Regions from separate parts of the Streptomyces sp. NPDC002790 genome, predicted to be linked through region 3. Evidence: predicted binding sites of a transcription regulator. Region 3 holds the regulator's gene; each other region holds the start of a gene.
The links. Region 3 encodes HrcA, which represses chaperone genes, less so after heat shock. Its sites were predicted from a motif close to TTNGCACTCNGNNNNNCNGAGTGCNAA; they were not measured.

Region 1: the regulator HrcA is predicted to act here: its motif matches at 2,953-2,979, upstream of groL (chaperonin GroEL).
Region 2: the regulator HrcA is predicted to act here: its motif matches at 11,148-11,174, upstream of groES (co-chaperone GroES).

The regions. Positions count from the first base shown of each region.
Region 1 is NZ_JBEOVM010000151.1:289-11,183, reverse strand. It holds gene ABT004_RS33740 (TetR/AcrR family transcriptional regulator) at 1-1, opposite strand, end outside; gene ABT004_RS33735 (SDR family NAD(P)-dependent oxidoreductase) at 143-925, shown strand; gene groL (chaperonin GroEL) at 1,159-2,784, opposite strand; gene ABT004_RS33725 (cold-shock protein) at 3,093-3,299, opposite strand; gene ABT004_RS33720 (MoaD/ThiS family protein) at 3,731-4,006, opposite strand; gene thrC (threonine synthase) at 4,041-5,345, opposite strand; SAM riboswitch class I at 5,364-5,519, opposite strand; gene ABT004_RS33710 (glucosyl-3-phosphoglycerate synthase) at 5,681-6,628, shown strand; gene ABT004_RS33705 (DUF7927 domain-containing protein) at 6,667-8,733, shown strand; gene ABT004_RS33700 (alpha,alpha-trehalose-phosphate synthase (UDP-forming)) at 8,822-10,213, shown strand; gene otsB (trehalose-phosphatase) at 10,190-10,895, opposite strand, start outside.
Region 2 is NZ_JBEOVM010000018.1:57,774-72,229, forward strand. It holds gene ABT004_RS12050 (nucleotide sugar dehydrogenase) at 1-928, shown strand, start outside; gene ABT004_RS12055 (GuaB3 family IMP dehydrogenase-related protein) at 1,028-2,152, opposite strand; gene guaB (IMP dehydrogenase) at 2,321-3,829, opposite strand; gene ABT004_RS12065 (sigma-70 family RNA polymerase sigma factor) at 3,983-4,570, opposite strand; gene ABT004_RS12070 (response regulator transcription factor) at 4,850-5,461, opposite strand; gene ABT004_RS12075 (WhiB family transcriptional regulator) at 5,854-6,195, shown strand; gene ABT004_RS12080 (LysR family transcriptional regulator) at 6,286-7,182, opposite strand; gene ABT004_RS12085 (MOSC domain-containing protein) at 7,264-7,932, shown strand; gene ABT004_RS12090 (SDR family NAD(P)-dependent oxidoreductase) at 8,037-8,810, shown strand; gene groL (chaperonin GroEL) at 8,948-10,573, opposite strand; gene groES (co-chaperone GroES) at 10,695-11,003, opposite strand; gene ABT004_RS12105 (polysaccharide deacetylase family protein) at 11,199-11,849, opposite strand; gene ABT004_RS12110 (polysaccharide deacetylase family protein) at 11,846-12,796, opposite strand; gene ABT004_RS12115 (class I SAM-dependent methyltransferase) at 12,879-14,075, shown strand.
Region 3 is NZ_JBEOVM010000220.1:145-4,080, forward strand. It holds gene ABT004_RS36075 (DUF3097 domain-containing protein) at 1-803, opposite strand, end outside; gene ABT004_RS36080 (MBL fold metallo-hydrolase) at 838-1,587, opposite strand; gene hrcA (heat-inducible transcriptional repressor HrcA) at 1,718-2,734, shown strand; gene dnaJ (molecular chaperone DnaJ) at 2,735-3,874, shown strand.

The sequences.
Region 1 (10,895 bases), on a different contig from region 3:
TGGCGGGCAAATCCTTCCGATGGGGGACGACCTCAAAAGCGTACGCCAATGTGGCAACTCACCAACTACTTGCAACACGCATGACGCATATCCTATGTTCAACGCATCACCTGAGACGCAGGTGTCGACCAAGGGGAGCGTCATGGACCTGCAACTGAACGGCAAGACCGCCCTCGTCACGGGCGCCAGCCGAGGCATCGGGCTCGCCGTCGTCCAGTCCCTGGCCGCCGAAGGCGTACGCGTCGTCGCAGCCGCCCGCACCGCCGCCCCGGAGTGGAAAGCGGCCGGGGCGATACCGGTGACGGTGGACCTGTCCGACCCGGCCGGGGCCGAGCGGCTGGTCACGGAGGCCGTGGCCGAGCTGGGCGGGATCGACATCCTGGTCAACAACGTCGGGGGCGGCGACGGCGCCCTGAGCGGCGGCTTCCTCGACCTGACCGACGACCAGTGGGCGCAGGTGACGGACCTGAACTTCTCCGCCACCGTCCGCGTCACCCGCGCCGCGCTACCCGCCCTGCTGGCCGCCCGCGGCTCGATCGTCAACGTCTCCTCGACCAGCGCCCGCGTCCCGCAGGGCAGCCCCATCGCGTACGCCACGGCCAAGGCCGCGCTCACCGCGTTCGGCAAGGGCCTGGCGGAGGAGTTCGGCTCGCGGGGGGTCCGGGTGAACACCGTCTCGCCGGGCCCGGTCCGCACCGCGATGTGGGAGAGCCCGACGGGTTACGGCGCCGGGGTCGCCACCGCCATGGGCATCGACCACACCGACCTCCTGGCCGGACTGCCCACGGCGACAGGCATGCTCATCGACCGCCTCATCGAACCCGAAGAGGTCGCGACCCTGATCACCTACCTGTCGTCCCCCCTCGCCGCCGCGACCACAGGCACCGACCACCTCATCGACGCCGGCTCGGTCAAAACCGCCTGACCCATTGAAGCCCCGCCGACGCCCATTCAAGCCCCGCCGGCGATTGAGGCGCGGGGCCCGGGGCAGAGCCCCGATCTTTCAAGCCCCGCACTTCGAACGAGAGCCAGCGGGGCCCGGGGCAGAGCCCCGCGACCGCACCCACGGCTGGCCGCAACAAAACGCCCGAGGGCGGCACCGTCTCACGTAGAGACAGTGCCGCCCTCGGGTTACAGACGAGCTGAACCGCGACCGGCTCAGAAGTCCATGTCACCGCCCGGCATCCCGCCACCGGCCGGCGCAGCGCCCGCCTTCTCCGGCTTGTCGGCGATGACAGCCTCGGTGGTGAGGAACAGCGCGGCGATGGACGCGGCGTTCTGCAGGGCAGAGCGCGTGACCTTCGCCGGGTCGATGATGCCCTCGGCGATCATGTCGACGTAGTCACCCGTGGCGGCGTTCAGACCGTGACCGACGGTCAGGTTGCGCACCTTCTCCACGACGACGCCACCCTCGAGACCACCGTTGACGGCGATCTGCTTGAGCGGGGCCTCGAGCGCGAGCTTCACGGCGTTGGCGCCGGTCGCCTCGTCACCCTCGAGCTCCAGCTTCTCGAACACCGCGGAGGCCTGGAGGAGGGCCACGCCACCACCGGCGACGATGCCCTCTTCGACGGCCGCCTTCGCGTTGCGAACGGCGTCCTCGATGCGGTGCTTGCGCTCCTTGAGCTCGACCTCGGTGGCCGCGCCCGCCTTGATGACGGCCACGCCGCCGGCGAGCTTGGCGAGGCGCTCCTGGAGCTTCTCGCGGTCGTAGTCCGAGTCGCTGTTCTCGATCTCGGCACGGATCTGGTTGACGCGACCCTGGACCTGGTCGCTCTCACCGGAGCCGTCGACGATCGTCGTCTCGTCCTTGGTGATGACGACCTTGCGGGCGCGGCCGAGCAGGTCGAGACCGGCGTTCTCGAGCTTGAGGCCGACCTCCTCGGAGATGACCGTGCCGCCCGTGAGGATGGCGATGTCGCCGAGCATGGCCTTGCGGCGGTCACCGAAGCCCGGGGCCTTGACGGCGACGGACTTGAAGGTGCCACGGATCTTGTTGACGACCAGCGTCGACAGGGCCTCGCCCTCGACGTCCTCGGCGATGATCAGCAGCGGCTTGCCGGACTGCATGACCTTCTCGAGCAGCGGAAGGAGGTCCTTCACGTTCGAGATCTTCGAGTTCACGATCAGGATGTACGGGTCGTCGAGCGACGACTCCATGCGCTCCATGTCCGTGGCGAAGTACGCCGAGATGTAGCCCTTGTCGAAGCGCATGCCCTCGGTGAGCTCGAGCTCCAGACCGAAGGTCTGGGACTCCTCGACGGTGATGACGCCTTCCTTGCCGACCTTGTCCATGGCCTCGGCGATGAGCTCGCCGATCTGGGTGTCGGCGGCCGAGATGGAGGCGGTGGAGGCGATCTGCTCCTTGGTCTCCACCTCCTTGGCCTGCTCGAGGAGAGCGGCGGAGACGGCCTCGGTGGCGCGCTCGATGCCGCGCTTGAGGGCCATCGGGTTGGCGCCGGCGGCTACGTTGCGAAGGCCTTCGCGAACGAGCGCCTGGGCCAGGACGGTCGCGGTCGTCGTGCCGTCACCGGCGACGTCGTCCGTCTTCTTCGCGACCTCCTTGACCAGCTCGGCGCCGATCTTCTCGTACGGGTCCTCGAGCTCGATCTCCTTGGCGATGGACACACCATCGTTGGTGATCGTGGGGGCGCCCCACTTCTTCTCGAGGACGACGTTGCGACCCTTGGGGCCCAGGGTCACCTTGACGGCGTCGGCGAGCTGGTTCATGCCGCGCTCGAGGCCGCGCCGTGCCTCCTCGTCGAACGCGATGATCTTGGCCATGTGAAGTGGTCCTCCCGGACGGGGTGGAAAAGCAAGCAAACGGACCGTGCTGGTGCCCGCGACGGACGGTCTGCAGACCGTGTGGTTCCTTGCACCACCCGGCCCCCGGACCTCACCGACCCGATCCAAGTTCTGTCACTCTCACTCGGAGAGTGCTAAGCCCAATGATTAGCACTCGACCCCCTCGAGTGCAAGGTGCTCTCCTCATCGCGAACAGTCCCACGCAGCACGAAGGGCCCGCCCCCCGGTCACCCGGGAGACGAGCCCTTCATGACGTGCGACGTGCAAGCTTGCAGTCGGACGCGCGTTCAGCCGGCGGCCACGCGGACCATGTCGGCCTGCGGCCCCTTCTGGCCCTGCGAGATCTCGAATTCCACCCGCTGACCCTCTTCGAGGGTGCGGTAGCCGTCCATCTGAATCGCGCTGTAGTGGACGAACACATCCGCACCACCGTCGACCGCGATGAAGCCGTACCCCTTCTCCGCGTTGAACCACTTGACGGTGCCCTGAGCCATGCCTAACTCCCCTATTACTGGCCCTTACGCAGGACCGCACTTCGCGGACCCGGGTCAGACCTCACGCCCCATGGGATATGGGGGTGTGCGCCGGAACGCGTCGACCGCGGCTGAATGTATCTGCCCAACTGCCGTCTGCAACAGGTCAATCGGACGAGAATTCTGGGCACGCCAGATCGGGGGAACCGGGCCAACTCACCGGATCCCAGGGCAAGTCGGGCCGCGCAAATGCCATAAAAGGCCCGAATGGGCCGGTTACTTTGGCTACTTCTTGTCGGGCTCCGGGCGAGAACTCATATGCGCCCGTCATGCACCGTTCATGGAAACGCAGCAGCTTCCCCAACTGTACCGCGCTCAACCATGCAGAATTGCCCCCTCCGCTTCTCTGGCGGAGAGGGCAATTCGGATAACTCTGGGTAGAACGCGAACGATCAGCCGCCGGCGACGGCCGGAATGATCGAGACGCCCGCGCCGTCCGGCGTCGCCGTCTCGAGGCCCTGCTCGAAGCGGACGTCGTCGTCGTTCACGTAGACGTTCACGAAGCGGCGCAGCTTGCCCTGGTCGTCGAGGACGCGGGCGGCGATGCCGGTGTGGTTCTTCTCGAGGTCGGCGATGACGTCGGCGAGGGTGCCGCCCTCTGCGGCGACCTCGGACTTGCCGCCCGTGTAGGTGCGCAGGATGGTGGGGATGCGAACGTTGACGCTCATGGTGGTAACTCCTGTTGCTACAAGTCGGTCGGGCTCAGTGGTCGGCGGCGAGGCCGGCCTCGCGGAACGCGTCGAGGTTCGGCCGGATCGTGGCCGTGGCCTGGGACGAATCGGCGACCGCGGCAAGCGTCTTGAGGCCGTCACCGGTGTTCAGGACCACCGTGGTCAGCGACGGGTCGATCTGGCCCGCCTCGATGAGCTTCTGCGTGACGCCGAGGGTCACACCACCGGCGGTCTCGGCGAAGATGCCCTCCGTGCGCGCGAGCAGCTTGATCGCGTCGACGACCTGCTCGTCGTTCACGTCCTCCACGGCGCCGCCGGTACGGCGCGCGATGTCGAGGACGTAGGGGCCGTCGGCGGGGTTGCCGATGGCGAGGGACTTGGCGATGGTGGTCGGCTTCTGCGGGCGGACCACGTCGTGGCCGCCCTTGTAGGCGACGGAGACCGGGGAGCAGCCCTCGGCCTGGGCGCCGAACAGCTTGTACGGCTTGTCCTCGACGAGGCCGAGCTTGATCAGCTCCTTCAGGCCCTTGTCGATCTTCGTGAACTGCGAGCCGGACGCGATCGGGATGACCAGCTGGTCGGGAAGGACCCAGCCCAGCTGCTCGCAGATCTCGTACGCGAGCGTCTTGGAACCCTCGCCGTAGTACGGGCGCAGGTTGACGTTGACGAAGCCCCAACCCTCGCCCAGCGGGTCGCCGATGAGCTCGGAGCAGAAGCGGTTCACGTCGTCGTAGTTGCCCTCGATGGCGACGAGGTCACCGCCGTAGACGCCGGCCATGACGACCTTGCCCTCTTCCAGGTCGTGCGGGATGAACACGCAGGACCGGAAGCCGGCACGGGCGGCAGCGGCGCCGACGGCGCCGGCCAGGTTGCCGGTGGAGGAGCAGGAGAGCGTGGTGAAGCCGAAGGCGCGGGCGGCCTCGATGGCCTGCGCGACGACGCGGTCCTTGAAGGAGTGCGTCGGGTTGCCGGAGTCGTCCTTGACGAACAACTTGCCCTCGGCGACGCCCAGTTCACGGCCGAGGTTGTCGGCCTTGACGAGCTTGGTCCAGCCGGGGTTGATGTTCGGCTTCTCGGCGACGTCGGCCGGGACGGGCAGCAGCGGGGCGTAGCGCCAGATGTTGGCGGGTCCTGCCTCGATCTGCTTGCGCAGCGTCTCGGGGTCACCGACGGGGAGGTCGTACGCGACTTCGAGCGGGCCGAAACACTCGGCGCAGGCGAAGACGGGGCCGAGCGGGACGACGGCGCCGCACTCGCGGCAGGAGAGGCCGGATGCCGGACCAAGGTCGACGGCGTCGGTGGCGGCGGTTTCGGTGGCGACAGTCTGTACAGCCATGAGAGGCGAGGCCCTTTCTCCTCATCTTTCCCGTGACGCATCTCGCCACGAGACGGATTTGGCACCTTCACTAGCCGGGAGCCTCGCGAGCGCACTGGAGTGTGCGAAACGAGACCGGCTGGAGGGTTGCCGGGGCTTCAACGGGCCGTTTCCCTCTGCCCCTCTGGATGAGCGGTATTCGATTGTGTGGATTCAGTTGTGTACGGCAGGCGACCCCCGGCATGCGATGGTCACCGACCTTGTTCAAGACTGTAACCGAAGGCCCGGACCGCAGAGATAGTCGTCCGAACCGCGAGATGGATCACATGTCGATCCTTAGGGAAGGAACCCAGACCGTGCTGGAAGAGGTCGAGCGCTGGCTGAACAGGCGCTCCTGGTCCGTGGCGGACCATCCGCTGCACCGGTTGGTCGCCGCCAAGCACGCGTCGGGGCAGACGGTGAGTGTCGTACTGCCCGCGCTGAACGAGGAGGAGACGGTCGGCGAGATCGTCTCCGAGATCCGGCGGACGCTGATGACGGACGCGGTGCCGCTCGTCGACGAGCTCGTCGTGATCGACTCCGGCTCCACCGACCGCACCTCCCAGGTCGCGGCGGCGGCCGGGGCGCGCGTCGAGCACCGGGACGCGATCCTGCCGCGGATCCCGGCAAGGCCCGGCAAGGGCGAGGTGCTGTGGCGCTCCCTTTTCGTCACGTCCGGTGACATCGTGTGTTTCGTCGACGCCGACCTGAAGGAGTTCTCCGCGGACTTCGTCTCCGGGATCGTCGGGCCGCTCCTGACCGATCCGGGCGTGCACTTCGTGAAGGCGATGTACGACCGTCCGCTGGCCGGGGCCACCGGGGAGGGCGGCCGGGTGACCGAGCTGATGGCGCGGCCGATACTCAATCTGCACTGGCCCCAACTGGCCGGATTCGTCCAGCCGTTGGGCGGCGAGTACGCGGCCCGGCGCTCGCTCCTCGAGCGGCTCCCGTTCCCCGTCGGATACGGCGTGGAGCTCGGCCTGCTCGTGGACGCGCTGCACACCGTGGGCCTGGACGCGCTGGCCCAGGTCGACGTCGGCGTGCGCAAGCACCGGCACCAGGACGGGCAGGCGCTCGGCCGGATGGCGGCGGCGATCTACCGCACCGCCCAGCTGCGGCTGGCGCGCGGGCACCTCATCAGGCCGGTGCTCACGCAGTTCGAGCGGGGCGAGGACGGCTTCGAGCCGCGCACCCACGAGGTCGACACGGAGGAGCGGCCGCCGATGATCGAAATCGGTGAGTATGCGGAGCGTCGCGCGGCGTAATCGCGGGATGATCATGATTATTGCCTAGATTGCCCCTTATGTGGCTTAAACATCTCAAGGGCATGGCGGCGCTCGCCGCCACAGTAACGGCCGCCGCGACACTCGTCGCCGCGGCCGTCCCCGCGTCCGCCGTCGTCGTCGACCCCTTCGCCAAGCGGTACGAGGAAGCGCTGTACGGCGACTTCATCACCCTCGGCAACACCGTCATGCAGTGCCCGTCCACTCCCGCGGACGACGCGGCGCGGTGTCGAGCCGCACAAGCCGGGACCACGACGGAGAACAACAACCAGTTCGACATGCAGTACACGGACACGGCCGGGTTCGGCACCGGCGTCCTGAACTCCTCGACCGGTGAGGTGACGATCCCGCCGGGCGCCACGGTCGCGTACGCCCGCCTGTTCTGGGGCGGCAACGACGGCACGTACAAACTGGGCCGCAACCAGATCAACCGCTGCGACACCGCGGGCCCCGCCACCTCGCCGACCGACAGCGGCCCGCTGGACACGCGGCCCCGGGTGCGGGTGAACGGCGGGCCCGAGTCCCAGGTGGCCGTGGAGAACGCGGTGCGCACCCCGGCCGAGGTCGGCGGCCCGCACTACTACACGGCCGAGTCCGACGTCACCTCGCTGTTCGCCGGCGTCACCACCGGCTCCCCGGTGCCGGTCGCGGTCGGCGACGTCTGGGCGCCCACCGGCAAGGGCTGCGTCGGCGGCTGGTCGCTGACCGTCGTCTACAAGTACGACGCCCCCAACGCCCAGTACGCGCCCACCCGCCGCAACGTCTACGTGTACGGCGGCCACGTGGTGCAGCAGTCCAAGGACCCCGACACCACGATCTCCATCGACGACTTCTACCGCACGGGCACCCGCGACGTACGCGCCGGCGTCACCGCGTACGAGGGCGACGCGAACGTGACGGGTGACCAGTTCCTGGTGAACGGGCAGCGGATCGCGGACCCCGACGGCGGCGGCACGAACAACTTCTTCGACAGCCACGCCAACGGCGCACTCGACCCGAACGACCACAACAACTTCAGCATCGACGCGAAGGAGGCGATCATCCCGTCGGCCGCGCTGCCGCAGGGTTCGACCTCCGCCGATCTGACGTTCCGCACCAGGGGCGACACCTACGTGCCCTCGGCACTCGCCTTCTCCGTGCCGGTGCCCGACCTGGAGATCAAGAAGAGCGCCACGCCGAAGAAGGTCGCCCCCGGCGGCAAGGTGACGTACACGATCACCGCCAAGAACATCGGCGACCTCGACTACCCGGGCGCCAAGCTCAGCGACGAACTGGACGACGTGCTGGACGACGGCACGTACAACGGGGACGCCAAGGCCGACATCGGCAACGTCACGTACGACGCGCCGAAGCTGAGCTGGCGCGGCGACGTACCGGCCGGCAAGACCGCGACGATCACCTACAGCGTCACGCTGCACGACCCGCTCACCGGCGACGGCAAACTGACCAACGACGTGATGGCGGAGGACACCCCGCGCACCAACTGCGAGGAGGGCACGGAGGATCCGAACTGCGGCTTCTCGCCGGAGATCGAGAAGCCGGAGCCGCCCACCCCGCCGCTGAAGATCGTCACCACCCCGGAGCCCACGACCGCTCCCCCGTGCTCCACGGTCAAGAACACCATCACCATCCGCAACGACAGCGAATACCCGCGCGATAACGCCGCGATCTCCTGGCCCACGAAGGGCGCCGTCGGCACCCCCACCGCCAGCGGCGGCACCATCAGCAAGAAGGGCTCGTCCTTCTACTGGAACGGCACCGTGCCCGCCCACGGCAAGGTGGTCATCAAGGAGAACGTCAAGGCCTCCTGCACTCCGGGGGCGGCCATTGTCATCCCGGTGACCGGTGAGGTGTCCGGCACCAACTGCACCGCCCGCACGCGCGGCGGCGACGACCCGTGCACCGCGGTGATCGGCACCAAGCGCCAGCAGGCGCGGCCCGCTCCGCCGCAGCAGCAGCATCCGCACGGATCGGAGCTGGCCGAGACCGGCGCCGACTCACACACCCTGCTGTACGGCGGGCTCGCCGTCACGCTGTGCGGGCTCGGCGCGCTGATCCTCGCCGCCGTCCGCGGCCGCAAGAACTGACCCGACCGCGGGTTTCGTACACGGCCGGGTCCCCGTCGGGGGCCCGGCCTTACGTTTGAACGTTTCCGGGCCGGGCTAGCGTGCCCCTATGAGTTCCACGACGCATGGTGCTGCTGAGGTTCTCGTCGCGTCCAACCGCGGCCCGGTCTCGTACGAGGTCGACGACGCCGGGGGGATCGCTGCGAAGCGTGGCGGGGGCGGTCTGGTGTCGGCGCTCGGCGTCGTCGAGGACAAGCTGTGGGTGTGCTCGGCGCTGAGCGAGGGCGACCGGGAGGCGGTGCGGCGCGGGGTCGCCGAGCCGGGGGTGCGGATGCTCGACATCGACGCCGACGTGCACACGGACGCGTACAACGGGATCGCGAACTCGGTGCTGTGGTTCGTGCACCACATGCTGTTCCAGACGCCTCTGGAGCCGTCGTTCGGCCCGGAGTTCCGCAGGCGGTGGGCGTCCTACGAGGCGTACAACCAGGCCTTCGCCGAGGCGCTCGCCGAGGAGGCGGCGCCGGGCGCGACGGTGGTCGTGCAGGACTATCACCTGACGCTGGTGCCGGGGATGCTCCGCGAACTCCGCGGCGACCTGCGGATCGGGCACTTCTCGCACACGCCCTGGGCGCCCGTCGACTACTTCCGGATGCTGCCCGACGACATCGCCGAGCAGGTGCTCAGGGGCATGCTCGGGGCCGACCGCTGTGCGTTCCTGACCCGGCGCTGGGCGGACGCCTTCACCGACTGCTGTACGCATCTCGTCGGCGGCACGTCCGGGACCCGGATCGGGGTGCACGGGCTCGGCGCCGACGCGGACTTCCTGCGCGAGCGGGCGCACCGGGACGACGTGGAGGAACGGCTTGCGGCGCTGCGGGCGCAGATCGGCGGGGACGGTTCACGGAAGGTGATCGTCCGGGTCGACCGGACCGAGTTGTCGAAGAACATCGTGCGGGGGCTGTGGGCGTACGAGCTGCTCCTCGAGTCCGCGCCCGAGTGGCGGGAGCGGGTCGTGCACGTCGCGTTCGCGTATCCGTCGCGGCAGGATCTGGCCGTGTACCGCGACTACACGGACGAGGTGGCGCGGGTCGCCGAGTCCATCAACTCCCGCTGGGGCACGGAGAGTTGGACCCCGGTCGTACTCCACGTGAAGGACGACTTCGCGCGCTCGCTCGCGGCGTACCGGCTCGCGGACGTGGCCCTGGTGAACCCCATCAGGGACGGGATGAACCTGGTCGCCAAGGAGGTGCCGGTCGTCTCCGACGACGGGTGCGCGCTGGTGCTGTCGCGGGAGGCGGGGGCGTACGAGGAGCTGGCCGAGGACGCGCTGATCGTCAACCCCTATGACGTGAGCGGGACTTCGCGGGCCCTCGCGGAGGCGCTCGCCATGCCGTGGGACGAGCGGGCGGAGCGCACGAAGCGGCTCGCCGCGGCGGCGACGGCGCTGCCGCCGGGGGCGTGGTTCCTGGAGCAGCTAGAGGCGCTGCGCCAGGGCTGAGAAGAAGGCCGCGAGTTCGGCGGGGCCGTCCACCAACAGGTCGGCCCTGTCGGCGAGTTCGGGCACGACCGTGTCCGCCGCCACCAGGAGGCCCGGGACGCCGTCGGAGCGGAGCTTCTCCACCGCCGCGAAGGCCGGGAGGTCGCCGAGGTCGTCGCCCGCGTAGAGGACGGACTCCGCGCCCACCTCCCGTACGTACTCGGTGAGCGCCACGCCCTTGTCGACGCCGGGTGGACGCAGCTCCAGGACCAGGCGGCCCGGCTCCACGATCAGCCCGTGCCGGGCGGCGAGCTCCGCCAGAGGTTCGCGGAGGGCCTCGAAGGCGGCCTGCGGGTCATGGGCGCGGCGGGTGTGGACGGCGACGGCGCGGCCCTTCTCCTCGACGTACGTGTCGTGCCAGAGGTTCGACTCGGCCAGGACGCCGGGGAGTTCGGAGCGGACGGAGGCGACGCCGGGGTGCGGGGCGGGGGCGGTGACCGTGCCGGTGACGGCGTCCCAGCGTTCGGCGCCGTAGTGGCCGAGGACGACCAGGTGCTCGAGTCCGGGAACACCGGCGAAGCCACCGTGGCGGACCGCGGTGGCCGCGGGGCGGCCGGTGATGACCGCGACGGAGGCGACCTTGGGGGCGAGTGCGGCGAGGGCGGGGACGGTGTCGGGGTGGGCGCGGGCCTGGTCGGGGTCC
Region 2 (14,456 bases), on a different contig from region 3:
CCGGCTCCGCCCGCACACCACGGTGATCATCGAGTCGCCCGTGCCGCCCGGCACCACGCAGTCGCTCCTCCTCCCCGTCCTCGAAGAGGGCTCGGGCCTGCGCGCGGGACGCGACTTCCACCTCGCCCACGCCCCCGGCCGCGTCGACCCCGGCAACCGCCTGCACCCCTACACGTCGACCCCCAAGGTGATCGGCGGCCACACCCCCGCCTGCACCGAGTCGGCGGCCACCTTCTACGGCCGCCTGACCGACAAGGTGGTACGCGCGCGTGGCCCGCGGGAAGCGGAGACCGTGCACCTCCTGGAGACCAACTACCGGCACGTCAACATCGCCCTGGTCAACGAGATGGCGGTGCTCTGCCACGACCTGAACGTCGACCTCTGGGACGTCATCCGCTGCGCGGAGACGAAGCCCTTCGGCTTCCAGGCCTTCCGCCCCGGCCCCGGCGTCGGCGGCCACGCCCTCGCCCAGGACCTCACGGGCCCGCACCTGCCCACACGCCCCCTGCGCATGGTCGAACTGGCCCGCCAGGTCAACCACCACATGCCGTCGTACGTGGTCCAGCGCGCGGCCACCCTCCTCAACGAGCACGGCAAGTCGGCCCGCGGCGCCCGGATCCTCCTCCTCGGCATCACCTACAAGCCGGACCTCGCCGACCAGCAGGCGGCCCCCGCCGAGGAGATCGCCACCCGCCTCATGCAACTCGGCGCCGCCGTCAGCTACCACGACCCGTACGTGCCGTCCTGGAACGTCCTGGACCGCCCGGTCCCACGCGCCGACTCCCTCTACGAGGCCGCCGCCGACGCCGACCTGACGATCCTGCTGCAACAGCACCGCACGTACGATCTCCAGGGCCTCTCCGTAAAAGCCCAACTCCTCCTGGACACAAGGGGCGCCACTCCGGCGGGAGCGGCCCACCGCCTCTAACCACGGGGCTGTGTCGATTTGCGGCTCCGCCGCGCGGGCGCAAAAAAACGGGTTGGGCCCCACCTATCCGGTGAGGCCCAACCCGTTTCCCGCTACGCGCTACCGCTTGTGTGTGGCATCGGCCACCGTGACCTCGACCCGCTGGAACTCCTTGAGCTCGCTGTAGCCGGTCGTCGCCATGGCCCGCTTCAGCGCACCGAAGAAGTTCATCGACCCGTCGGGCGTGTGCGAGGGCCCGGTCAGGACCTCCTCGGTCGTGCCGACCGTGCCGAGGTCGACCTTCTTGCCGCGCGGCACGTCCTCGTGGACGGCCTCCATGCCCCAGTGGTGACCGCGGCCCGGCGCGTCCGTGGCGCGGGCCAGCGGGGACCCCATCATCACGGAGTCGGCGCCGCAGGCGATCGCCTTGGGCAGGTCGCCGGACCAGCCCACGCCACCGTCGGCGATGACGTGCACGTAGCGGCCACCGGACTCGTCCATGTAGTCACGGCGGGCAGCAGCCACATCGGCCACAGCGGTCGCCATCGGCACCTGAATACCCAGCACGTTCCGCGTGGTGTGCGCGGCGCCGCCACCGAAGCCGACGAGCACACCCGCCGCACCGGTCCGCATCAGGTGCAGCGCGGCCGTGTACGTGGCGCAGCCGCCCACGATGACCGGGACATCCAGCTCGTAGATGAACTGCTTCAGGTTCAGCGGCTCGGCGGCACCGGAAACGTGCTCGGCGGAGACCGTGGTCCCGCGGATCACGAAGATGTCGACGCCCGCGTCCACGACCGCCTTGGAGAACTCGGCGGTGCGCTGCGGGGAGAGCGCGGCGGCGGTGACGACACCGGAGTCGCGCACCTCCTTGATGCGCTGCCCGATCAGGTCGGCCTGGATGGGCGCGGAGTAGATCTCCTGGAGGCGGCGGGTCGCGGCCTCGGGCGTCAGCTCGGCGATCTCGTCGAGCAGCGGCTGCGGGTCCTCGTAACGGGTCCACAGGCCCTCGAGGTTGAGGACACCGAGTCCGCCCAGCTCACCGATGCGGATCGCGGTCGCCGGCGAGACGACGGAGTCCATGGGGGCCGCCAGGAACGGCAGCTCGAAGCGGTAGGCATCGATCTGCCAAGCGATCGAGACCTCCTTCGGGTCGCGGGTGCGCCGACTCGGAACGACGGCGATGTCGTCGAAGGCGTACGCGCGGCGGCCGCGCTTGCCGCGCCCGATCTCGATCTCAGTCACGTTGGGGGGCGCCTTTCACATCTGGGTCCCACTTGGGCCTTGCCTGTCCAGTATCCCTGACACGCGAAGAGAGGGGCGGACCGGAGGTCCTCAGGCAAGGGCGGTGGTGGGTGACGGGCGGGAGGTCCCGGTGTTTCCCAGGACCGCCCCATCACGTCTGACCTGCTGTTACTTGCTGCGGCTGTAGTTCGGCGCCTCGACCGTCATCTGGATGTCGTGCGGGTGGCTCTCCTTGAGACCCGCCGACGTGATCCGGACGAACCTGCCGTTGCTCTGCAGCTCCGGAACCGTGCGCCCGCCGACGTAGAACATCGACTGGCGCAGGCCACCGGTGAGCTGGTGCACGACCGCGGACAGCGGGCCGCGGTAGGGCACCTGGCCCTCGATGCCCTCGGGGACGAGCTTGTCGTCGGAGGCGACACCCTCCTGGAAGTACCGGTCCTTGGAGAAGGACCGCTGCTCGCCGCGCGTCTGCATGGCGCCCAGCGAACCCATGCCGCGGTACGACTTGAACTGCTTGCCGTTGATGAAGAGCAGCTCGCCCGGGGACTCCTCGCAGCCCGCGAGCAGCGAGCCGAGCATCACGGTGTCGGCGCCGGCTACGAGCGCCTTGGCGATGTCACCGGAGTACTGCAGGCCACCGTCGCCGATGACCGGGACACCGGCCTCCCGGGCGGCGAGGGACGCCTCGTAGATGGCCGTGACCTGCGGGACGCCGATACCGGCGACGACACGCGTGGTGCAGATCGAGCCCGGTCCGACACCGACCTTGATGCCGTCGGCACCGGAGTCGACGAGCATCTTGGCGCCGTCACGGGTGGCGATGTTGCCCCCGATGACGTCGACGCCGCCCGCGTTGGACTTGACCTTGGCGACCATGTCACCGACGAGCCTCGAGTGCCCGTGCGCGGTGTCGACGACGATGAAGTCGACGCCCGCCTCGATGAGGGCCTGGGCGCGCTCGAAGGCGTCACCGGCCACACCCACCGCGGCGCCGACGAGCAGCCGACCCCCGGAGTCCTTCGCGGCGTTCGGGTACTGCTCGGCCTTCTTGAAGTCCTTGACCGTGATGAGGCCCTTGAGGAGGCCCGCGTCGTCGACCAGCGGAAGCTTCTCGATCTTGTGGCGGCGCAGCAGCTCCATCGCGTCGACGCCGGAGATGCCGACCTTGCCCGTGACGAGCGGCATCGGCGTCATGACCTCGCGGACCTGACGGCTGCGGTCGTTCTCGAAAGCGATGTCGCGGTTGGTGACGATGCCGAGCAGCTTGCCGCCGCCGTCGGTCACCGGCACACCGGAGATGCGGAACTTCGCGCAGATCGCGTCGGCCTCGGCGAGCGTCGCGTCCGGGTGCACCGTGATCGGGTCGGTGACCATGCCGGACTCGGAGCGCTTCACGAGGTCCACCTGGTTCGCCTGGTCGGCGATCGACAGGTTGCGGTGCAGGACACCCACGCCACCCTGCCGCGCCATGGCGATCGCCATGCGGGACTCGGTGACCTTGTCCATCGCGGCGGACAGCAGCGGGATGTTCACCCGTACGTTCTTCGAGACGTGCGAGGCGGTGTCGATCTGGTCGGGCGCCATGTCCGACGCGCCCGGCAGCAGCAGCACGTCGTCGTAGGTCAGCCCGAGCGTCGCGAATTTCTCGGGCACTCCGTCGACGTTTGCAGTCATGACACCTTCCCCAAATGGCCTTGATCGGTGCGGATGTCCATGCTAACGGCCCGCGGGGGTGTCTCATTCCACGATCAAGATCATCGGCGCACTTTGTACGTTTACACGTACACGTCAGGGGGATGTGCCACTGCTCCGCGAGCGCCCCGCCACCTACTGCTCGGCGAGCGCCCGGAGCCTGCTCAACGCCCGGTGCTGCGCCACGCGCACGGCGCCGGGTGACATGCCCAACATCTGCCCGGTCTCCTCCGCGGTGAGCCCGACGGCGATACGCAGCAGGAGCAGCTCCCGCTGGTTCTGCGGAAGGTTGGCGAGCAACTGCTTGGCCCACGCGGCGTCGCTGTTCAACAGCGCCCGCTCCTCCGGGCCGAGGGAGTCGTCGGGCCGCTCGGGCATCTCGTCGGAGGGCACCGCCGTGGACCCGGGGCCGCGCATGGCCGCCCGCTGCAGATCGGCGACCTTGTGCGCGGCGATGGCGAAGACGAAGGCCTCGAAGGGCCGCCCGGTGTCCTTGTAGCGCGGCAGCGCGAGCAGCACCGCGACGCAGACCTCCTGGGCGAGATCCTCCACGAAGTGCCGCGCGTCACCCGGGAGTCGGGAAAGACGCGTGCGGCAGTAGCGGATCGCGAGGGGGTGGACATGCGCGAGCAGATCGTGCGTGGCCTGCTCGTCGCCGTCCACGGCGCGGCCGACGAGCGTACCGATGACCCCCTGGGGAGTCGCTGCCTCGTCGTCACGCATCGGTCCATGGTGCCCCGACGCCTTTCGGTCCGAGACACCGTGCCCGTAGTTGTGCACCGAAGCGTTATGAGCAGGTGCGCCGGAACTCATCTCCTGCGCCCTCCCCTCTCGCTGACCCTGCTCACCCGACTCGTCCCCGAGGAACTCCACACCCCCAAGGATGCGGCATCGCGCGCGAAGCGTCGAAAAGTCGCGGCGCGACGGGCCGGAGCGGCGTCCCTCACGGCGGGTCCACCGCGCCCCGAAGGGCGCGGAGGCGTGCCGATCAGCGGCTCGTCGTCAGCGAACCAGGCCCCAGCGGAACCCGAGCGCCACCGCGTGCGCACGGTCCGAGGCGCCGAGCTTCTTGAACAGGCGACGCGCGTGCGTCTTGACCGTGTCCTCGGAGAGGAACAGCTCGCGCCCGATCTCGGCGTTGGACCGCCCGTGGCTCATGCCCTCGAGCACCTGGATCTCCCGCGCGGTGAGCGTGGGGGCGGCCCCCATCTCGGCCGAGCGCAGTCTGCGCGGCGCGAGCCGCCAGGTCGGGTCGGCGAGCGCCTGCGTCACCGTGGCCCGCAGCTCGGCGCGCGAGGCGTCCTTGTGCAGATAGCCGCGGGCGCCGGCGGCGACCGCCAGGGCCACCCCGTCCAGATCCTCGGCCACGGTGAGCATGATGATGCGCGCACCGGGATCGGCGGAGAGCAGCCGCCGCACTGTCTCGACGCCGCCCAGACCGGGCATGCGTACGTCCATCAGAATCAGGTCCGAGCGATCGGCGCCCCAGCGGCGGAGTACTTCCTCGCCGTTGGCCGCGGTCGTCACGCGCTCGACGCCGGGCACGGTCGCGACCGCGCGGCGCAGCGCCTCTCGGGCAAGCGGGGAGTCGTCGCAGACGAGGACGGATGTCATGACCGTCCTCCGCAGCTGATGCGCGTCACCTTGAGCCTCCAGGCTGTGTACGAATCGTCACCTGTGCGGTCGACATTCAACAAGGCAATCGGACACTTGCCCGAGCACTTGCTCCTTCAACCGCCTCCGCACTCTCAACGACGGTCACTCGAAAGAGTTACGGGTCGGACGACCTCCTTCGGCACTCTACGTGAGGGCGCGAACACGGTGCGGACAGCGCGGCGGACCCACAACGTTTCATCACAACCCATGCCCCATTTGGAAGGTTTTCCTTCCTTTTACTGGTATCTGTAGCTAGATTCGCAATGAGTCATATTTTCATCTCCTTAGACAGTAGATGTACGGTCATGTGCACCGCATCCACGTCTGAACGGCTACAAGGGGACACAGCAATGGCAGATTTCTCCCGCCTACCCGGACCGAACGCCGATCTGTGGGACTGGCAGCTCCTCGCGGCCTGCCGCGGGGTGGACAGCTCGCTCTTCTTCCACCCGGAGGGCGAACGTGGGGCGGCTCGCAGCGCCCGTGAGAACTCGGCCAAGGAGGTCTGCATGAGGTGCCCGGTGCGCGCGGAGTGCGCTGCTCACGCCCTACAGGTGCGTGAGCCGTACGGCGTGTGGGGCGGCCTGACGGAGGACGAGCGCGAAGAGCTCATGGGGCGGGCCCGCAACCGGCTCGTCACCGCGTCGGCCCCGAGTGGAGGACAGGCCGCCACAAGCGGCGCGCACAACTGAAGGAACGTTTCTGCACGCATCTGAACGGCCCGCGGAGGCGGGGCGCGCCGAGCCGCGCCCGCCTCCGCGTTCAGTGCGGGGCGGACCTGTTCAGCGTGTCGCGGCCTTCGCGAGGTGGTCGAGGGTCGCGCGGACCGCGGGCACCTGGGCCAGATCGGGCAGGGTGAGCGCGACGATCTCGCGGCGCACGGCGGGCTCGACGGTCACTGTGCGTGCACCCTTGGGCCGAACGGACTCGATGGCCAGTTCGGGGAGGACCGCCACGCCGAGCCCGGCGCTCACGAGTCCGACCACCGCCGGGTAGTCGTCCGTCGCGAAGTCGATGCGCGGGGCGAACCCCGCTCCCCTGCACACCTCGACCAGCTGGCGGCGGCAGCGCGGGCAGCCCGCGATCCACGGCTCGTCCGCGAACGCGTCGATGGTGACCGAGCCCGCCCCGGCCAGCGCGTGCCCCTCGGGGACGAGGCCCACGAGCCGGTCCGCGAACAGCGTCCGTACGACGAGGTCGTCCCAGTCCTCCGCGGCGTGCGCACCCTCGTAGCGGAAGGCAAGCGCGACGTCGCAGTCGCCCTCGCGCAGCATCTCCACGGAGCGCGGCGGCTCGGCCTCCACCAGGGACACGCGCGTGCCGGGGTGCTCGGCGCGCAGGGCGGCGAGTGCGGCGGGGACGAGCGTCGAGCTGCCGCTGGGGAAGGACACGAGCCGGACCCGGCCCGCCCGCAGCCCGGCGATGGCGGCGACCTCCTCCTCGGCGGCGGTGAGCCCGGCGAGGATGCCCGACGCGTGCCGCACGAGGGCCTCGCCGGCCTGCGTCAGGCGCATCTCGCGGCCGGTGCGGATCAGCAGCGGGGTGCCGGCCGAGGACTCCAGGGCCTTCATCTGCTGACTCACGGCGGGCTGGGTGCAGCCCAGCTCGCGGGCTGCCGCGGAGAAGGAGCCGGTGGCGGCGACGGCGCGCAGGACACGGAGATGACGAGCCTCGATCACCCCTCAAGCATAAGGGACGCTTGGATATCGCGCCGAATAACGCATGGCGACTTTGGGTCCGGGTCCCGTAGCGTTCCGCGCATGAAGCTTCTGTCGCTGAATCTGGGGCGGCCCGAGCCCGCCGAGTACACGGACCAGCCCGAGGGGGTCACGGGCATCGACAAGCGGCCCGTCACCGGTCCCGTGCGGGTGTCGGCGCCGGGCCCCGAGGGGACCGGCGCGAGCGGGCTCGCCGGGGACGCGGTGTGCGACCTGCGGCACCACGGCGGGGACCATCAGGCCGTGTACGCGTACGCGCGTGAGGACCTGGACGCGTGGAGCAAGGAGCTCGGCCGGCCGCTGCCCAGCGGCACGTTCGGCGAGAACCTCACGACGGAGGGGGTCGACGTGTCGGGCGCGCAGATCGGCGAACGCTGGCGCGTCGGTGCCGAGTTGGTCCTGGAGGTCACATCGGGCCGCATCCCGTGCCGGACCTTCCAGGGGCATCTGGGCGAGCGGGGCTGGGTGAAGCGGTTCACGCGGGAGGGGGTGCCGGGGGCGTACTTCCGGGTGATCGAACCGGGCGAGATACGGGTGGGCGATCCCATCGAGATCGTGCACCGGCCCGAGCACGGGGTGACGGTGGCGGTGCAGTTCCGGGCGGTGACGACTGAGCGGGGGTTGCTGCCGAGGTTGTTGGAGGCGGGTGGGGCGCTTCACCCGGAGGCGTTGCGCTCCGCGCGGGAGTACGTCGAGAAGTACGGCTCGTAGCCATCGTTGCGGTCGACCGCTCCCACGCCACGGGGCTCCGCCCCGGACCCCGCGCCTCAAACGCCGGCGGGGCTGAAAGAATTCGTGCTCATTAGCCTTGGGGCATGACTACCGCTCTGATCACCGGATCCACCGCAGGCATCGGCGCCGCGTTCGCACGGCGGCTCGGCGCGGACGGGCACAACCTGGTGCTCGTCGCGCGCGACACCGAGCGGCTGCACGAGCAGGCGACAGAGCTGCACGACCGGCACGGCATCGAGGCCGAGGTGCTCACCGCCGACCTGGCCACGGATGACGGAATCGCGGCGGTCGAGGCCCGGCTGACGGACCGTAAGGCCGCGGTCGATCTACTCGTCAACAACGCCGGGTTCGGCAACAAGGGGCAGTACCTGGAAGTCCCGATGGCCGACGAGCTGACGATGCTGAAGGTGCACTGCGAGGCGGTGCTGCGGCTGACGTCGGCGGCCGTGGGGGCGATGCGCGAGCGCGGTCGCGGCGGCGTGGTGAACGTGGCGTCGGTGGCGGCCTTCGTGCCGCGCGGCACGTACGGCGCCTCGAAGGCGTGGGTCGTGCAGTTCACGCAGGGCGCGGCGAAGGATCTCGCGGGCAGCGGGGTGCGGTTGATGGCGCTGTGCCCCGGGTTCGTCCGTACGGAGTTCCATCAGCGGGCCGGGATGGGCACGGGCAACATTCCGAAGTGGATGTGGCTCGACGCGGACAAGTTGGTGGCGGCGGCGCTGGGCGATCTGGCCCGCGGCAAGTCGCTGTCGATCCCGGACCCGCGGTACAAGGCGCTTATGGGTGTGGTGAAGGTGACGCCGCGCGTGCTTTTGGGCGGGGTCACGTCCCGCACGGGCCGCAAGTACGGTCCCCAGTAACGGTCGTCCGTCCCCACGTCACGGGGCTCCGCCCCGGACCCCGCGCCTCAAACGCCGGCGGGGCTTGATGTGCCGAGGCCCGGCCCCCCGCGACGGGGAGCCGGGCCTCGGTCGGCGGCCGCCTGAGCGGCAGCGAATCAGTGCGAGTGGCCGTGCCCGTGGCCCGCGGCCTCGGGCTCCTCGTCGGCCGGCTTCTCGACGACCAGGGTCTCGGTCGTGAGCAGCAGGGAGGCGATGGAGGCGGCGTTCTCCAGGGCGGAGCGCGTGACCTTGACCGGGTCGATGACACCGGCCTTGACCAGGTCGACGTAGTCGCCGGTCGAGGCGTTGTAGCCGTTGCCGTTCTCGAGCTCCTTGACCTTGGAGACGATCACGTAGCCCTCCTGGCCGGCGTTCTCGCCGATCCAGCGGAGCGGCTCGACGACGGCGCGGCGGACCACGGCGACACCGGTGGCCTCGTCGCCGACCTTGCCGAGCGAGTCGTCGAGGACCTTGGAGGCGTGCACCAGAGCGGAGCCACCACCGGAGACGATGCCCTCCTCGACCGCGGCGCGGGTCGCGGAGATGGCGTCCTCCAGACGGTGCTTCTTCTCCTTGAGCTCGACCTCGGTGGCCGCACCGACGCGGATGACGCAGACGCCACCGGCCAGCTTGGCCAGGCGCTCCTGCAGCTTCTCGCGGTCCCAGTCCGAGTCCGTGTTCTCGATCTCGGCCTTGATCTGCGCGACGCGGCCCTTGACGTCCTCGGCCTTGCCGCCACCGTCGACGAGCGTGGTGTCGTCCTTGGTGATGGTCACGCGGCGCGCGGTGCCGAGCACCTCGAGACCGGCCTGGTCGAGCTTGAGGCCGACCTCCTCGGCGATGACGGTGGCACCGGTGAGGGTGGCCAGGTCCTGCAGCATCGCCTTGCGGCGGTCACCGAAGCCGGGGGCCTTCACGGCGACGGCGTTGAACGTGCCGCGGATCTTGTTCACGACCAGGGTCGACAGGGCCTCGCCCTCGACGTCCTCGGCGATGATCAGGAGCGGCTTGGAGCCACCGTTCTGGATGACCTTCTCCAGGAGCGGGAGCATGTCCTGGATCGAGCCGATCTTGCCCTGGTGGATCAGGATGTACGGGTCGTCGAGGACGGCCTCCATACGCTCTTGGTCGGTGACGAAGTACGGGGACAGGTAGCCCTTGTCGAAGGCCATGCCCTCGGTGAAGTCGAGCTCCAGGCCGAAGGTGTTGGACTCCTCGACGGTGATGACACCGTCCTTGCCGACCTTGTCCATCGCCTCGGCGATGAGCTCGCCGACCTGGTTGTCCTGGGCGGACAGACCGGCGACGGCCGCGATGTCGGACTTGTCGTCGATCGGGCGGGCGGTCGCGAGGAGCTCCTCGGACACGGCCTTGACCGCGGCGTCGATGCCCTTCTTCAGGGCGGCCGGGGAGGCGCCGGCGGCAACGTTGCGCAGGCCTTCCTTGACCAGGGCCTGGGCGAGCACGGTGGCGGTGGTCGTACCGTCACCCGCGATGTCGTTGGTCTTGGTCGCCACCTCCTTCACCAGCTGCGCGCCGAGGTTCTCGTACGGGTCCTCGACCTCGACCTCACGGGCGATCGTGACGCCGTCGTTGGTGATGGTGGGGGCACCGAACTTCTTGTCGATGACGACGTTGCGGCCCTTGGGGCCGATCGTCACCTTGACCGTGTCGGCAAGCTTGTTGACGCCGCGCTCGAGGGCGCGACGGGCGTCCTCGTCGAACTTCAGGATCTTCGCCATGGAGCTGAGTCAGTCCTCTCGAAAAAACGAACCGCGCCCCTCGCACCCGGCAATATCAGCGGGGGCCAGGGGCGCGGTTCAAAGCATTCTGCTTCAGTGAAGCCGGGAAAGCTCGGGTGAATTACTTCTCGACGATCGCGAGCACGTCGCGAGCCGAGAGGACGAGGTACTCGTCGCCGTTGTACTTCACCTCGGTGCCGCCGTACTTGCTGTACAGCACGACATCGCCGACCTTGACGTCGAGCGGAAGACGCTCGCCGTTCTCGAAGCGGCCCGGGCCCACGGCGAGGACAGCACCCTCCTGGGGCTTCTCCTTCGCGGTGTCCGGAATGACCAGGCCAGAGGCCGTGGTCTGCTCGGCGTCGAGCGGCTGGACCACAATGCGGTCCTCAAGCGGCTTGATGGCAACCTTGGAGCTGGTGGTCGTCACGATCCGGTCTCCCCCTTCGGAGATCTCACGGGGTTAACAGTCTGGGGTGGCGACCAGGTGGATCCGTCGTCGCGGGTGCCGGACCTGCCCGTCGCTGTTGGCACTCTCCAGTGGTGAGTGCCAGAACCGAGACTATGACCGCGATTAGCACTCGGTCAAGCGGACTGCTAATCGACACCGTCGCGGGTCGCCGGATCACAGGTAGTCCTCCAGCCTCCCGACCGTGAGTCCCGCCTGCCGTACGCGGTCCAGCAGCCGGGCGGCCGCCTCCTGCCGCATCCCGTGGACCGGGAGGATGTCGCCGGGCCGCGGGGTGCCCCGCGGCTCGCGCCACAGGACGATCGCGTCGACCGCGCACGCGCCCGCCGCCAGCAGCGTGCTCCCGTCGTACGCGCCCGAAGGCGGGTGGAGGAGGCGGGGCGCCGTCCCGAAGCGGGCCTCGATGCGGTCGCGCTGACCGCAGATCTCGGCGTGCTGCTCCACGTATCCGAGGCCGGGCAGGAGGACGTGGGTGAGGGTGCGGTTCTGCACCTGGGCGCCCAGGGACGGGCCCCCATCGCCCCCACCGCCCGCGGCGCCCGCGAGGAAGAGCGAGACCGGGACGTGGCGATCGCGGAACGGTCCGATACCTTCCGCGCCCTGCCCGGCCCCGCCCTCGTACGCCAGGAAGACCACCCTGTCGGCGGTGGGGACGCGGGAGACGATCGGTGGGACGGTCCGCTGCGGGCCGGCCCGCGAACCGGACGCCGTCCGCTCGGCCGGGATGGCGCCCCGTGCGCACCCGGTGAGGAGTGCTGCGGCCAGGGCGCAGCCGAGCAGCCGCGCCCATGGCCCGCGCGGTGTCACAGGTAGTCCTCCAGGCGCGCCACCGCGTACCCCCTGTCGGTGAGGTACTTCATGAGGTTCCGGATCATGTCGGGCATCGTGCCCTTCCAGTCCTTCCGGCCCCTGAAGTGCGTGAGCAGGATGTCGCCCGGATGGATGCTGCGGTCCCACTCGCGGTAGTCCATGCGGTCCACGAACGCCTCGGCGTTCCAGATCGGGGCGTACTCGATGCCGCAGGCCTTGGCGGCGCGCAGGGTGTCCTGGTTGTAGTCGCCGAAGGGCGGGCGGAAGAGCTTGGGCCTGTGGCCGTACTTCTTCTCGATGACGTTCTGCATGCCGCAGATCTCGTGCTTCTGGCGGGCGTACGAGAGGGCGGGCAGGTAGGGGTGGGTGAGTGTGTGGTTGTCGAGGGTGATGCCGCGGGCCTGCATTTTCTTGAAGTAGCCGTATCCGGGCCTGACTTCGGAGTCGGTCAGGAACGCCGTGTACGGGATCCGCAGCTCGCTCATCATCTTCAGGAACCGCGGATCCTTCTCGGCCCCGTCGTCGATGGTGAGGAAGACGACCTTGTCCTTGGTCGGGATCGACGTGAACACGGGCGGCAGGCCGAGTTCCTTCTGGCCGTCGACCTCGAAGCCCTTGCGCGCCTCGATGACCGGCTTCTTCGCCGGCGGGGCCGGGGCGGTGAGCGGCACGTCGGCGAGGCCCCAGCGTCTGGTCGCCGCGACGAGGGCGGTCCGCTGGGCGCGCAGCTTCGTCGCGTACGAGTCGAGGGCGCGGGCGGGGGCGCCCTGGAGGCCCTTCTGCGCCTGCTGGCCGGGGGCCGGCCGCACCGGCTCGGGGTCGCCGCCGGCCGCGCATCCCGTGGCGAGGGCGGAGGCGGCGAGCAACGCGCTCAAGAGACGGACGCCGCGTCTCTTCCTGACCAGCTTTCGGGCGCTTTCTTCGTTTTGTCGTACTAGTTGCATGGCGCCGGATCCTGGCAGCTCGCGGGCCCGTTCCCGGGCCGACACCGCCGCCTGGCGCGCACCGTCGCCCGCCTGGCCCACAATGGACCGGGTGAGTTCCTCCCCTTCGCCCGACGCCTTCTCCGCCCTCCTGTCCCCCGAGGGCCTGGCCCTGCTCGACGAACTCCGGGATCACGATCCGGCCCAGGAGCTCGCCCTCGCCACGAGGCTGCGCCGCGAGCATCCCGCCGAGCTCGTCTCGGCCGCGCTCGCCCAGGCGCGGCTGCGGCAGCGGGCCGTCGCGAAGTTCGGGGCCGAGGACGCGGCCCGGATGTACTTCACGCCGAACGGGGTCGAGCAGGCGACGCGGACGCGCGTGGCGGAGTACCGGGCCGGGGCCTTCGAGCGGCTGGGCGTGCGCTCTGTCGCCGACCTGTGCTGCGGCATCGGCGGCGACGCGATCGCGCTCGCGCGCGCGGGGATCCGGGTGCTTGCCGTCGACCGGGATCCGCTGACGTGCGCGGTGGCGCGGGCGAACGCGGAGGCGCTCGGTCTCGCGGAGCTGATCGAGGTGCGTGAGGCGGACGTCACCGAGGTGGACACGTCCGCGTACGACGCGGTGTTCGTGGACCCCGCGCGGCGTGGTGGTCGGGGGCGCATCTTCGACCCCGAGGCGTACTCCCCTCCGTTGTCCTGGGCCGTGTCGGCCGCGCTCAAGGCGCCGCGCGCCGCGCTGAAGATCGCTCCCGGGATCCCGCACGAGGCGATCCCCGCGGAGGCTGATGCCGAGTGGATCTCGGACGGGGGCGATGTGAAGGAGGCCGTGCTGTGGTTCGGCACGACCGCCGGGCGGATGCGGTCGACGCTGCTGCCGGGGCCGCGGGAGCTCGTCGGGCGGGGGCTGCCGGATCCCGAAGTGCGGCCTGTGGGGCGGTACTTGTACGAGCCGGACGGTGCGGTGATCCGGGCGCATCTGGTGGCCGAGGTGGCCGAGGAGGTCGGGGGCGGGCTCGTCGACGAGACGATCGCGTATGTGACGGGGGACGAGTTGCGGCCCACGGCGTACGCCGTCGCGTACGAGATCACCGATCAACTTCCGTTCAACGTGAAGAAGTTGAAGGTGTTGCTGCGGGAGCGGGAGGTCGGGGTGCTGACCGTGAAGAAGCGGGGGTCGGCGGTGGAGCCGGAGGAGTTGCGGCGGAAGGCAATGCCTAAGCCCTTCGGGAAGCGGGCGGTGACGGTGTTCCTCACACGGGTTGCGGGGGCGCCCACGATGCTCATCGGCGCCCCGGTGGGTTGACGCCACGGGGCTCCGCCCCGGACCCCGCGCCTCAAACGCCGGCGGGGCTGTAAAAGGCGGGGCGCTGCCCCGGACCCCGCGGGCTCTCGTCGAAAGTACGGGCTTGAAAGATCGGGGCTCCGCCCCGGACCCAGCTGCTCAATCGCCGCAGGGGCTTGATAGGCCCACCCGTCGCCGGGGTTTGATGTGGCCCGCTTCGCCGCAGGCGAGGCCCGGGCCCCGCCCATCTCCCACCGCCCGCCCCCTCCGGGGGCGTCGGCCGCGTGGGGTGCGGCACCCCGCTGCAGGCAATCTGCCGCCCGCACGGCTCCCGGCCCATTGCGGTCGGCCGCGCCCCGCCTTGGGCAACGTGCCGCGGCACGACTCCCCACCCATGCGGTC
Region 3 (3,936 bases):
TGGACCCGCGACAGGATGTGCTGCCAGGCCTCGCCCGTATTCGCCACCCGCCACCCGAGCGCACCGCACACGCCCGTCTTCCAGTCCTGCCCCCGCGGCACCCGCGGCCACGCCTCGATGCCCACGGACGAAGGCTTCACCGCCTCCCAGATGTCGATGTAGGGGTGCCCCACGACCAGCGCGTGCTCACTCGTCACGGACTGGGCGATGCGCCACTCCTTCGACCCCTGCACCAGGTGGTCGACGAGGACCCCGAGCCGCGCGTCCGGCCCCGGGGCGAACTCGGAGACGACCGCCGGAAGGTCGTCGACGCCCTCCAGGAACTCCACCGCCACGCCCTCGATCCGCAGGTCGTGACCCCAGACCCGCTCGATGAGCTCGGCGTCGTGCTTGCCCTCCACGTAGATGCGGCCCGCCCGGGCCACCCGCGCACGGGCCCCCGGAACCGCCACCGAGCCCGACGCCGACCGGGCGGGGCCCCTCGCGGCCGGCCCCGAGGGACGTACCAGCGTGACGACCTTGCCGTCGATCATGAAGCCGCGCGGTTCCATCGGAAACACCCGGAGCTTGCCGAAGCGGTCCTCCAGGGTCACCGTCGGCCCCTGCGCCGTCTTCTCGACCCGGACCACCGCCCCGCAGAAGCCCGTGGTGACCTCCTCGACGACGAGGTCCGGTTCGGCCGGGACCTCGGGGGTCGGCTTGTTCCGCTTCCACGGAGGAGTCAGGTCGGCAGAGTACAAATGGCGCTGCGGGCCCGAAGGGCCCTCGTCGGAGGGGCGGTGGCGGGAGACGGGTGGGAGCATTCGAGGGACGATAAGAGAAGTCCCGGGTCCCCGGCTACGACACGCCGAAACGCGCCGCCAATGTGGCGCGCTGCGCACGGACGAACTCCGCATTCACCGTCGAACCGTGCCCCGGAACGTACACCGCGTCCTCGCCGCCGAGGTCGAGGAGCCGGTCGAGCGCGGCCGGCCAGTGACCCGGCGCCGCGTCAGGACCCGCCTGCGGTTCGCCCGACTCCTCCACCAGGTCGCCGCAGAAGACGATCTCCGGGCCTGAAGGGCTGCCGGGGACCAGGACCGCCAGGTCGTGGCCCGTGTGCGCGGGACCGATGTTCGCGAGCAGCACCGTCAGGCCGCCGCCCAGGTCGAGCGTCCACTCGCCGCACACCCGGTGCGGCGGGGTGACGAGGATGTCGACCGCCTCGGTCGCCGCGTCCGGGTCGACCCCGTGCCGCACGGCGTCGGCGCGCAGCCCCTCGGCGCCGCGCTCGAAGAGGACGTCGATGCCCACCGCCCCGTACACCTCGACACCCGCGAACGCGGCCGTGCCGAGCACATGGTCGAAGTGCGGGTGGGTCAGTGCGACATGGGTCACTCTCCGGTGCGCACCGAGGAGCGCGCGGGCGTCGGCGCGCAGCCGGACGCCTTCACGGAGTGAGGATCCCGTGTCGATCAAGAGCGCCGCATCCACACCGACGACGAGGCCGCTCGTGCAGTCGAGCCCCGGCAACCGCACCCGCCCCACATTCGGCGCGAGTCCCTCCCAACCCGCCGAGACCCAATCGATACGCTGCTCGAACTCCATACCTCGACGCTAGCTCCCTTGCCGGGCCCGTACCCACCGGCCGTACACTGAGCCGGGGAAGATTGGCACTCGCCCATTGGGAGTGCCAAAGCAGGATGATCGCGGCGGCTGATTCTGGAGGTGTGCGCCGATGCTCAACGAACGCAGGCTCGAAGTGCTGCGCGCCATCGTCCAGGACTATGTCGGCACCGAGGAGCCCGTCGGCTCCAAGGCGCTCACCGAGCGGCACCAGCTCGGGGTCTCGCCGGCGACGGTGCGCAACGACATGGCGGCCCTGGAGGACGAGGGATTCATCGCCCAGCCGCACACCAGTGCCGGGCGCATCCCCACCGACAAGGGCTACCGCCTCTTCGTCGACAAGCTCACCGCCGTCAAGCCGATGGCCGGTCCCGAGCGGCGTGCCGTGCAGAACTTCCTGGACGGCGCGGTCGATCTGGACGATGTCGTGGGCCGGACCGTGCGGCTGCTCGCGCAGCTCACCCGGCAGGTGGCGATCGTCCAGTACCCGTCCCTGACCCGGTCCACGGTGCGCCACGTCGAGCTGCTGTCGCTCGCGCCCGCCCGTCTGATGCTCGTACTGATCACGGACACCGGGCGCGTGGAGCAGCGGATGATCGACTGCCCGGCCCCCTTCGGTGAATCGTCCCTGGCGGATCTGCGGGCCCGGCTGAACAGCCGCGTCGCGGGCCGCCGGTTCGCCGACGTACCGCAGCTGGTGCAGGACCTGCCGGACGCCTTCGAGCAGGAGGACCGCGGCACGGTCTCGACGGTGCTCTCCACTCTTCTGGAGACGCTCGTCGAGGAGTCCGAGGAGCGGCTGATGATCGGCGGCACCGCCAATCTCACTCGCTTCGGACATGATTTTCCCCTCACCATCCGGCCCGTTCTGGAAGCCTTGGAGGAGCAGGTCGTGCTCCTCAAGCTCCTTGGCGAGCTGGGAGATTCGGGCATGGCCGTACGGATCGGTCACGAGAACGCCCATGAGGGACTCAACTCCACATCCGTGGTGTCGGTCGGTTACGGTTCGGGCGGCGAGGCAGTGGCCAAGCTCGGCGTGGTCGGCCCGACCCGCATGGATTACCCGGGAACGATGGGAGCAGTACGCGCAGTGGCACGTTACGTCGGACAGATCCTGGCGGAGTCGTAAGTGGCCACGGACTACTACGCCGTACTCGGCGTGCGCCGCGACGCTTCCCAGGACGAAATCAAGAAGGCCTTCCGAAGGCTGGCGCGTGAGCTTCACCCGGATGTGAATCCGGACCCGAAGACTCAGGAGCGCTTCAAGGAGATCAACGCCGCCTACGAGGTGCTCTCCGACCCGCAGAAGAAGCAGGTCTACGACCTCGGGGGAGACCCCCTGTCGCAGTCCGGCGGAGGCGGCGGGGCCGGTGGCTTCGGCGCCGGCGGGTTCGGGAACTTCTCGGACATCATGGATGCCTTCTTCGGCACGGCGTCGCAGCGTGGACCCCGGTCCCGTACGCGCCGTGGCCAGGACGCCATGATCCGGCTCGAGATCGAGCTCGACGAGGCGGCCTTCGGCACCACCAAGGACATCCAGGTCGACACGGCTGTCGTCTGTACGACCTGTAGCGGTGAGGGTGCCGCTCCGGGTACGTCGGCGCAGACCTGCGACATGTGTCGCGGGCGCGGTGAGGTCTCGCAGGTCACGCGGTCCTTCCTCGGCCAGGTCATGACCTCGCGGCCGTGCCCGCAGTGCCAGGGCTTCGGGACCGTCGTCCCGACGCCGTGCCCGGAGTGTGCCGGTGACGGCCGCATCCGGTCGCGTCGCACGCTGACGGTGAAGATCCCGGCCGGTGTGGACAACGGCACGCGGATCCAGCTCGCGGGCGAGGGCGAGGTCGGGCCCGGTGGCGGCCCCGCCGGTGACCTCTACGTGGAGATCCACGAACTCCCGCACCCGACCTTCCAGCGGCGCGGCGACGACCTTCACTGCACGGTCACCATCCCGATGACGGCGGCGGCCCTCGGCACGAAGGTGCCGCTGGAGACGCTCGACGGCGTGGAGGAGATCGACATCCGGCCGGGCACGCAGTCCGGCCAGTCGGTTCCGCTGCACGGGTTCGGTGTCACGCATCTGCGGGGCGGTGGCCGTGGTGACCTCATCGTGCATGTCGAGGTCATGACTCCGCAGAAGTTGGATCCGGAGCAGGAGAGGGTGTTGCGGGAGCTTGCGGAGTTGCGTGGCGAGGAGCGGCCCACGGGGCAGTTCCAGCCGGGTCAGCAGGGCCTCTTCTCCCGCCTGAAGGACGCGTTCAACGGCCGTTGAGCCACCCGCCGTTACGGCCTCGGGGCTCTGCCCCGGACCCCGCTGCTCAATCGCCGCAGGGG